One region of the Acuticoccus sp. MNP-M23 genome, then DNA from elsewhere that is predicted to be linked to it. Evidence: predicted binding sites of a transcription regulator. Region 1 holds the regulator's gene; the other holds the start of a gene.
What was found. Region 1 encodes LexA, which represses DNA repair genes until DNA is damaged. Its sites were predicted from a motif close to TGTTCNNNNTGTGTTCNG; they were not measured.
Positions count from the first base shown of each region.

Region 2: a site for LexA is predicted at 2,617-2,634, ahead of dnaE (DNA polymerase III subunit alpha). Genes of this name have one in related genera too.

Region 1 is NZ_CP133480.1:3,159,078-3,164,071, forward strand. Features, by position in the region: gene trpD (anthranilate phosphoribosyltransferase) at 1-46, shown strand, start outside; gene trpC (indole-3-glycerol phosphate synthase TrpC) at 46-1,314, shown strand; gene glp (gephyrin-like molybdotransferase Glp) at 1,311-2,477, shown strand; gene lexA (transcriptional repressor LexA) at 2,627-3,343, shown strand; tRNA gene RDV64_RS14665 (tRNA-Ser) at 3,624-3,713, shown strand; partial or broken gene RDV64_RS14670 (IS630 family transposase) at 3,928-4,782, opposite strand; gene RDV64_RS14675 (hypothetical protein) at 4,859-4,994, shown strand, end outside.
Region 2 is NZ_CP133480.1:135,907-140,900, reverse strand. Features, by position in the region: gene dnaE (DNA polymerase III subunit alpha) at 1-2,389, opposite strand, end outside; gene RDV64_RS00655 (ABC transporter ATP-binding protein) at 2,659-3,345, opposite strand; gene RDV64_RS00650 (lipoprotein-releasing ABC transporter permease subunit) at 3,345-4,595, opposite strand; gene proS (proline--tRNA ligase) at 4,592-4,994, opposite strand, start outside.

The sequences.
Region 1 (4,994 bases):
ACGGCTCAACGCGCTGGTTACGGTTGCCGACGCGGTCGCGCCCTGATGGACGGCGGATCGGACATTCTGGCCCGGATCGAGGTCTACAAGCGGCAGGAGATTGCTGCCGCGCGCCTGATCGAAGACGTGGCCCTGTGGCGCGAACGCGCCGAGGCCATGCCGCCGGCTCGCGATTTTTCCGGCGCGCTGCGGGCGCGGACCGACAACGGCCAGCCCGCGCTGATTGCCGAGATCAAGAAGGCAAGCCCCTCCAAGGGCCTCATCCGCGCGGACTTCGACCCGCCGGCGCTGGCCAGAGCCTACGCCGACGGCGGCGCTGCGTGCCTCTCCATCCTCACCGATGCCCCCTCGTTTCAAGGGGCGCCGGAGTTCTTGGAGGATGCCCGAAAGGCGGTGTCGCTGCCGGCCTTGCGCAAGGACTTCATGTACGTGCCGGAGCAGGTGTTCCAGGCGCGGGCCTGGGGCGCCGATGCGATTCTCGTCATCATGACGGCGGTGGACGACGAGATGGCCGCCTCGCTGGTGGACACGGCTGCCGCCTTCGGCATGGCGGCGCTGCTGGAAGTCCACGACGAGCGCGATCTTGAACGCGCGCTCCGGCTGCCGTCGGCGCTGATCGGCATCAACAACCGCGATCTGCGCAGCTTCCGCACCGACCTTGGCGTGACCGAACGCCTGGCGCCTTTGGTGCCGGCCGACAGGCTGGTGATTGCCGAGTCCGGCATTGCCACCAATGCCGACGTGGCGCGGTTGCAGTCCTCAGGCGTGAACGCCTTTCTGGTTGGCGAAAGCCTGATGCGCCACGACGACGTGACCGCCGCAACCCGTGCGCTTCTGGGCAGCGGCCTCACCCATCTGGCCGCAGACGGTTCGGCGCACATGGTGAATGTCGGCGCGAAGGCGGAAACCGAGCGGTCGGCCACGGCCGAGGGCGTCGTGACGATGGCGCCCGAAACGCTCGCCGCCATCGAGGCCGGCAACATCAAGAAGGGCGATGTCCTGTCGGTTGCGCGCATTGCGGGTATCATGGCGGCCAAGCGCACGTCGGACATCATTCCGCTGTGCCACCCCATCGCGCTCACCGGCGTCACGGTCGACCTCTCGCCGGATGCGTCGCTGCCGGGTGTTCGGATTGTGGCGCGCGCAACCACCACGGGTAAGACCGGCGTGGAGATGGAAGCGTTGACGGCCGCCACCGCAGCCGCGCTCACCGTCTACGACATGGCGAAGGCACTCGACCGTGCGATGGTGATCGGCCCGGTGCGCCTTCTGGAGAAAGCGGGAGGGCGCTCCGGCCACTGGCGCGCCCCATGATCGACGTGGACGAGGCGCGCCGCCGGCTCTTTGCCACCGCGCGCCGGACCGCTGCCGAAACCGTGCCGCTGTCCGCCGCCACCGGACGCGTCCTCGCCGCGCCCGTGACGGCGCTCCGCAACCAGCCGCCCTTCGCCGCATCCGCCATGGATGGCTACGCCGTGCGCGCCGCCGATCTTTCCGCTCCGCTCCAGGTGGTGGGGGAGGCGGCAGCCGGCGGCCGCTTTGAAAGGCCGCTCGGACAGGGCGAGGCCGTGCGCATTTTCACCGGCGCGCCTGTCCCGGAGGGCGCCGATGCCGTCCTCATCCAGGAGGACGTGACCCGCACCGGCGACACCATCACCACAACAGAGACGCTGTCTCCCGGCGCCAACATGCGCGAAGCAGCGCTCGACTTTGCGCAAGGCGACATCCTGCTGCCCGCCGGGCTCCGCCTTGCACCCCGCCATGTGGCCCTGGCGGGGGCAGGGGGGCACGGCACGGTTCCGGTGCAATGCCGCCCGCGGGTTGCAATTCTGGCAACGGGAGACGAGCTCGTCGTCCCCGGCGCGCCCCTTGGTGCGGACAGCATTGTCGCCTCCACAACCCCCGCAATTGCCGCAATGGTGGAGGCGGCGGGCGGCGTGGCCGTCGACCTTGGCATTGCCCCGGACGATCAGGCCGAAATTGCGCGGCGCGCCCGTGCCGGGCTTGATGAGGCGGACATCCTGGTCACCCTCGGCGGCGCGTCTGTCGGTGACCACGATCTTGTCCGCCCGGCACTGGCCGACCTCGGCATTGCGCTCGATTTCTGGAAGGTCGCCGTCCGTCCGGGGAAACCGCTGATGTTTGCGCCAGAGCCGCTGGTGCTCGGCCTGCCCGGCAACCCGGTGTCCGGTGTGGTCTGCACAATCCTGTTTCTGGTGCCGCTGGTGGAGGCGATGCTCGGGATCGAGACGCCGGGACCCACCCTGCACGACGGCATCCTTGCCGCCGCCCTGCCCAAGAACGGTCCGCGGCGTGACCATGTGCGCGCGCGCCGCACCGAAAGCGGTTTGGCAGCATTCGACCGGCAGGATTCGTCAATGCTCGCTATACTCAGCAGGGCGGACGCGCTTATTGTTCGCCAGCCCCACGCGCCGGCGGCGCAGCCGGGCGAACCGTGTGTGTACATCGCGCTCTGAGTTCTGTTCTTTTCCAAGAGAGCAGCCTGAACGAATGAAGAAGGTTGTAGAACACACGACGAACGTGTACAAAGTGTTCATGGATCGATCGAAGCGATTCGCAAACTCTCATGCGCGCACGGTGTGCGCCGGCCAATTCGGTTGGGCTAATGCTGACGAAAAAGCAGTACGATCTCCTCATGTTCATCCACCAGCGGATGACGGAGTCCGGTGTGCCGCCCTCCTTCGAAGAGATGAAGGACGCGCTCGACCTGAAGTCGAAGTCCGGCATCCACCGGCTGATCACGGCGCTTGAGGAGCGGGGCTTCATTCGGCGCCTGCCCAACCGCGCCAGAGCGCTGGAAGTGTTGCGTCTTCCCGATTCCATCCAGCCGCCCGCCCGCCAGAAGGGGTTCTCCCCATCGGTGATCGAAGGGTCCAACAGGCCGGCCGAGCGGGTCAACTTCTCCCGTCCGCCGCTGCGCCCGGTCCAGGCGGCTGTCGAGGTTGTCGATGTGCCGATGATGGGCCGGATTGCTGCCGGCGTTCCCATCGAGGCAATCCAGCAGAAGAGCCACGCCGTTCACCTCCCGGCCGACATGCTCGGCCCGGGCGAACACTTCGCACTCGAAGTCCGCGGCGACTCAATGATCGACGCCGGCATCAACGACGGTGACACGGTTGTCGTCCGCCGGACCGACCGCGCGGAGACCGGTGAGATTGTCGTTGCCCTGGTGGACGAGGAGGAGGCGACCCTGAAGCGCCTTCGCAAGCGCGGCAACACCGTTGCGCTGGAAGCGGCCAATCCGCAGTACGAGACGCGCATCTTCGGCTCGGACCGCGTCCGCATCCAGGGCAAGCTGGTGGCACTCCTGCGCCAGTACTGAACCGGCACCGCTCTGACGTTATTCGGGGTTGCTGCCTGCCCGACCCTTGCGTGTGTCACAGCGGGGCAATGCGATCATGCCGGCCGCGTCGCAAGCCGATCAAGGCGATTTCAACCAAGGCGTCACTGCGCCCCGAACGCTTTCGCCTCCGAATAAGTGATCGGCCGTCTGCGCTGCGGTGCGATCTCCGCGCAGTGCGGAGCGCTGGCAAAAAATAGCGTTAAGCGCGGTGATTAGCGGCTTGCCGATCCGCTCAAGCCCGACTAGGTATTGCGCCGCGGGAGAGGTGCCGGAGCGGTCGAACGGGGCGGTCTCGAAAACCGTTGTGCGAGCAATCGTACCCAGGGTTCGAATCCCTGTCTCTCCGCCATTTGATCAGTGTCCTTGTTTTTCAATGATTTAGCTAGGTCTTACCTGGCAGAGTTAATTAGCAAACTGCATAGCGCTGACTGTGTGATTGAGCGTCGGGTATGCCGGATCATGCATGGCGCTATTTCATGGATAATTGCAGTTAGACCCGAGAGCCATTCTAAAGCCCTTAGGGCGGTTCGCGCTCAGTCTGGGTCATAGCCGGCTGCGCGGAACTAGGCTCGGGCCTCGTCCGGCGTGACGAGGTCGAGGATTTCGCCGATGCGGTCCCACAGGTTGGTGACGGTTCGCTCCGCCGCCGTTCGAAGGAGCGCCTTGATCTTGGCGAAGGCCATCTAGATCGGGTTGAAGTCGGGGCTATAGGGCGGCAGGAACATGAGCCTCGCCCCGGCGCTCTCGATCAGGGCGCGAACGCGGCAGCCCTTTTGACTGCCGAGGTTGTCCATCACGACGACATCGCCCGGCGACAGGCATGGTGCGAGAACCTGCTCCACGCAGGCCTCGAACCAGATGCCGTTGATCGCCCGGTCCAACGCCGTCGGCAGGACGATCCACGACAGCGAGAGCCCTGCGAGCAGCGCTGTCGTCTTCCAATGGTCGAACGGCAGCGGCATGCGCAGCCTAGTCCGCCGGGCGCATCGGCCGTGGGTGTGGGCCATCTTCGTGTAGGCCCAGGTCTCGTCGACGAAAATCAGGCGCTTGGCGTCGAGCTCGTCCTGTCCGTCGAACCAAGCGTGCCGCCGGGCAAGAATGTCCGCGCGGTCCTGCTCAACCGCGTGGCCAGTCTTTTTTGCGCGTGATCTCATGGCGGCGGAAGAAGCGCGACAGCGCCGAGAGGGAGACGGTGCCGCCGGTTTCACCGAACCTTGCCTTCAGATTGACAAGGGTGATGTCGCCGGTGCCGTCCTGGATCGCGAGGGTGGGCTCGGCTGGACTTTGGTGAGGTAGGACCAGCGGTCGCCACCTTGGCGCCCGGCGCGGCATGAGCCGTTGCGTTGCCAAGCCTCGTAACGTCGGGTCGGCGTGGTTGGAGCGACGTCGAAACACGGCGCGGCCCGCCGGCGGGTCATGCCGGCGTGATGCACATGCGCCCCGGGCTGCCACAAAAGAATCCACCTCACGTCTTTCGTGGAGGCCCTTGCGAACATGGTCGTCGGCTATGCCATCGCAATCGCGACGCAGCTCGTCGTGTTTGCGTCGTTCGGCCTGCCGGTGCGCATTTCGGACGCGCTCGGGATCGGCACGGTGTTCACCCATCTTGAGCCTGGTGCGCAGCGTCGTT
Region 2 (4,994 bases), 1.9 Mb from region 1:
GAAAATCGTTCAGCTTGTCGGTGTTGCCCATGTCGAGCGTCATCGAGGCGGCCAGGAACTCCTTGGGGTGGTTCGCCTTGAGATAGGCCGTGTGATAGGCGACCAGCGCATAGGCTGCGGCGTGCGACTTGTTGAAGCCGTAGTTGGCGAACTTGGCCACAAGATCGAAGATGTGGTTGGCGTCTGCGGCGGAGGTGCCGCGCGCCTCGGCGCCTTCCACGAAGCGGTCGCGCTGGACGGCCATTTCGGCAGCGATCTTCTTGCCCATGGCGCGCCTGAGAAGGTCAGCTTCGCCGAGCGAGTAGCCGGAGAGGACCTGCGCGATCTGCATCACCTGCTCCTGGTAGATGATGATGCCGTGGGTCTCTTTCAGGATCGGCTCCAGCATGGGGTGGAGGTAGTCCGGTTCCTCCAGCCCCTGCTTGCGCAGGTTGTAGCTCGGGATGTTGTCCATCGGGCCCGGGCGATAGAGCGCCACGATGGCGATGATGTCCTCGAACCGGTCCGGCTTCATGCCAACCAGCGCCTTGCGCATCCCCTGGCTTTCCAGCTGGAACACGCCGGCCGTCTCGCCGCGGGCCAGAAGCTCGTAGGAGGCCTTGTCGTCGAGCGGGAGGGTGTCGAGGTCGATGGGTTCGTCGATCAGTGCCAGCGCGCGCTGGATGGTGGTGAGCGTTTTCAGGCCCAGAAAGTCGAACTTGACGAGGCCGGCGCTCTCCACCCACTTCATGTTGTACTGGCTGACCGGCAGCGGCGAGCGCGGATCGCGGTACAGCGGGACGATCTCTTCCAGCGCCCGGTCGCCAATGACGATGCCGGCGGCGTGGGTGGAGGCGTGGCGGTAGAGGCCTTCCAGCTTCAGCGCCATCTGCAGGAGGCGGTCGACCTCGCCGTCCTCCTTGCGGGCCTGCTGGAGCGCGGGCTCGGTCTTCATCGCCTCGCCCAGCGTGACCGGGTTGGCGGGGTTCGACGGCACCATCTTGGCGAGCTGGTCGACCTTGAAATAGGGCATGTCGAGGACGCGGCCGACGTCGCGCACCACGGCGCGCGCCTGCAGCGTTCCGAAGGTGATGATCTGCGCCACCTTGTCGGCGCCGTAGCGCTTCTGAACGTAGGTGATCACCTCGTCGCGCCGGTCCTGGCAGAAGTCGATGTCGAAGTCCGGCATCGAGACGCGCTCTGGGTTGAGGAAGCGCTCGAACAGGAGGTCGAACCGGAGGGGATCGAGGTCGGTGACCGTCAGCGCGTAGGCGACCAGCGAGCCGGCACCCGAGCCGCGGCCCGGCCCGACCGGAATGTCCTGCTGCTTCGCCCACTGGATGAAGTCCGCCACGATGAGGAAGTAGCCGGGGAACTTCATCGACGTGATGATGGAAAGTTCGTGCTCCAGCCGCTTGGCGTAGACCTCGCGCTCGACGCCGGGCGCCATGCCGCGGGTGGCAAAGCGTTTTTCCAGCCCCTCCAGCGCCATGGTGCGCAGGCGCTCGGCCTCCGCCTCGATGTCGTCCGCCGCGTCGCGCGCTTCGCCGCCGCCTTCGCCGGCAAGGAAGCTCGGCAGCATCGGGCCGCGCTTGCGCGGGCGGTAGGAGCACCGCAGCGCCACCTCGGCGGTGTTCTCGATGGCCTCCGGCAGGTCCGCGAACAGGGCTTCCATCGCGCTTTGCGGCTTCAGCCAGTGTTCGGCGGTGAGGCGGCGGCGGTCGTCATCGCCAAGGCGGCGGCCTTCGGCAATGGCGATCAGCGCGTCGTGCGCCTCGTAGTCATCGTGGGCGGCGAAGTAGGCCTCGTTGGTGGCAACCAGCGGAAGGCCCATGTCGTAGGCCATGTTGACGGTGGCCTCTTCCAGCGTGGTCTCGCCCTTGTCGCCGTGGCGCTGGAGTTCGCAGTAGAAGCGATCGCCGAAGGTTTCGGCAAGCGCGGCGGTCATCGCGCGGGCGGCATCCAAGTCGCCATCGCGTAACGAGAAGCCGACGGGGCCGCCGAGCCAGCCGGACAGCGCGATGATGCTTTCGCTATAGGTCGCGCAGTCCGCCATCGAGACGCTGGGGGAGCGGCCTTCGGACGACAGGTACGCGTGGCTGATGAGGCGCTGCAGGTTCATGAACCCGGTTTCGTTCGCGGCGTAGAGGGGGAGCCGCGTCACCGGGGTGATCTGCTTGCCGTTCTGGATCCGCTCGGGCAGGCGCAAGGGAACGGTGCAGCCGATGATCGGCTGGATGCCCGCCTCGAATGCCTTTTCGGAAAACTCCAGCGCGCCGAAGAGGTTGGCGGTGTCCGTCACCGCCACGGCGGGCTGCTTGTCATCCCCTGCGAGGCTGATGATCTTCTTCAGCTGCATCGCGCCCTCGAGGAGCGAGAACGCCGAGTGAACACGCAGGTGAATGAACATGTGCCGCTCCGTTCGCGCCTGAGGCCGGCGGCCGATTGCCGCCGGATGATGAAGGCCCGCCAGAGTAGGCGGCGAGCCGGCTGGCGTAGAGGCTAGATGATGGACTGAACGTGCCCCATCCACAGATAGACCGCGCCGAGGAAGGACGCGCAGGACACCAGGCCACCGAGATCGAGAATGAACCGCTTCATGACTGCCTCTCCATTTGTTCTATGGAGGGACTGTATGAGAATATTACGAGAACATCAATTGAGGTGTTCTGGTTCGTTCTATGAGTCGGTTACCAAACCGTTACTGAGGTGCACAATCCTATCCATGTCACCAGCCAGCGCGGGGTTGTGCGTGGCGACCAGTGCGGCTAGGCCGTTCTCGCGGCTGAGCGATAGGAACGCATCCCGAACGTTTTCCGCAGTGCCCTGGTCAAGGTTCCCGGTCGGTTCGTCTGCCAGGAGCAGGTCGGGCTTGTTGGCGACCGCTCTTGCGATGGCGACGCGCTGGCGCTCGCCGCCCGACAGTGCGCCGGGGCGGTGGGTGCGGCGGGAGGCAAGGCCGAGCGTTTCCAGAAGATCGTCGGCCCGTTTGAGCGCGGCGCCGGGGGAAACGCCCGCAAGCCGCTGGGGCAGCGCGACATTCTCCCGTGCCGTGAAGTCGCCGAGAAGGTGGTGGAACTGGTAGACGAAGCCGATCCTGTCACGCCGGATGGCGGTGCGTTCCTTGTCGGACAGGTGTCCGGCATCGATGCCGCCAATGGCCACCGTGCCGCCGCTCGGCCGTTCCAGAAGCCCCGCGATCTGCAGGAGCGTGGATTTGCCGGCGCCGGACGGGGCAACCAGTGCCACCAGCTCGCCGCGCAGGATGGTGAGGTCGACGCCGGTGAGGACGTTGACCACGGTATCGCCGTCGCCAAAGTGACGGGTGACGCCCGTAAGCGCCAGAGGCGGTGGGGTCTCGCTCATCAATCGGCCTTCAGCGCATCGACGGGGTCCGTCTTGGCCGCTTTCCATGCCGGATAGATGGTGGCCAGCAGCGAGAGGATCAGCGCCATGGCAACGACGACTGTGGTCTGGGTGGAGTCCATGTCGGCCGGCATCTTGGACAGGAAATAGAGTTCCGGCGAGAACAGCTCGGTCCGCAGGAGGGACGAGATGAACTGCCGGATCGCCTCGATGTTGAGCGCGATCAGCGTCCCCAGCACGAAGCCGATCAGCGTGCCCGCCACGCCGATGGAGAGGCCGACGATCAGGAACACCCGCATGATCATGGCGCGGCCGGCGCCGACGGTGCGCAGGATCGCGATGTCGCGCGTTTTCTCCTTCACCAGCATGATCATGCCGGAGATGACGTTGAGGGTTGCGACGAGGATGATCAGCGTCAGGATGACGAACATCACGTTGCGCTCCACCACCAGCGCGGAGAAGAAGGTGCGGTTGCGCTGCCGCCAGTCGATCAGGAACAGCGGGCGGGCGGCGGCGGTATCGATCAGCGGTCGCAACCGGTCGACACTGTCCGGATCGTCGACGAAGACCTCGATCGCCGTGACCTCGTTTTCCTCGTTGAAGTAGTACTGCGCTTCTTCCAGCGGCATGTAGATGAACGAGGAATCGTATTCGCTCATGCCGATCTCGAAGATGCCCTGGATGGGGTAGCTCTCGATCCGCGGCGTGACGCCGAAGGGCGTGACCGCGCCGTTGGGGTTGATGAGCTGGATCGAGTCCCCCAGCGAGACGCCGAGGCTGGCTGCGAGCCGCGAGCCGATCATCACGCCCTTGGAGGTCCCGAAGGTGTCGCCATTGCCGAGCAGCAAGCGGTCGGACACGAAGGTCAGCTTGTCGAAATCCTGCTGTTCCAGCCCGCGCACCAGCGCGCCGGACGAGCCCACCTTGCCCGACACCAGCGCCTGTCCCTCCACAAAGGGGATCGCCATCGTCACGCCGCGGACCTTCTCGATCCGGTCCGAGACCGCCCTGAAGTCGGTCAGCGGGCCGTCGATGGGCTGGAGGAGGACATGGCCGGAAACGCCGAGGATCTTGTTGAAGAGTTCGGCGCGGAACCCGTTCATCACCGCCATCACGATGATGAGGGTCGCAACGCCAAGCGCGATGCCGATCAGCGACAGCGTGGAGATGACCGACACGAACGTTTCGCGCCGGCGCGAGCGGAGATACCGCCACGCGATGTTCCATTCGAGCGCGCCGAAGGCACTCATGGGCGGGTCGTGAGCCGGGTGAGGGCGTCGGCTTCGGACACGGTGTGCTTCTCCCCCGTCGCCCGGCGCTTGATCTCTACCGTGCCCTCGCCGGCGCCGCGCGGGCCGACCACCACCTGCCAGGGCAGGCCGATGAGGTCCATGGAGGCGAACTTGCCGCCTGCGCGCTGGTCGGTGTCGTCCACCAGCACGGACTTGCCGGCGGCCTCGAAGGCGGCTTCCAGACGGTCCACCATCGCGTCGGTCTCCGCATTGCCGGGCTTGAGGTTGATGAGGCCGATGTCGAACGGGGCGATCTCATCGGGCCAGATGATGCCGTTCTCGTCGTGGCAGGCCTCGATCACGGCGCCGACGAGGCGGGAGACGCCAACGCCGTAGGAGCCCATGTGGACGGGCTTT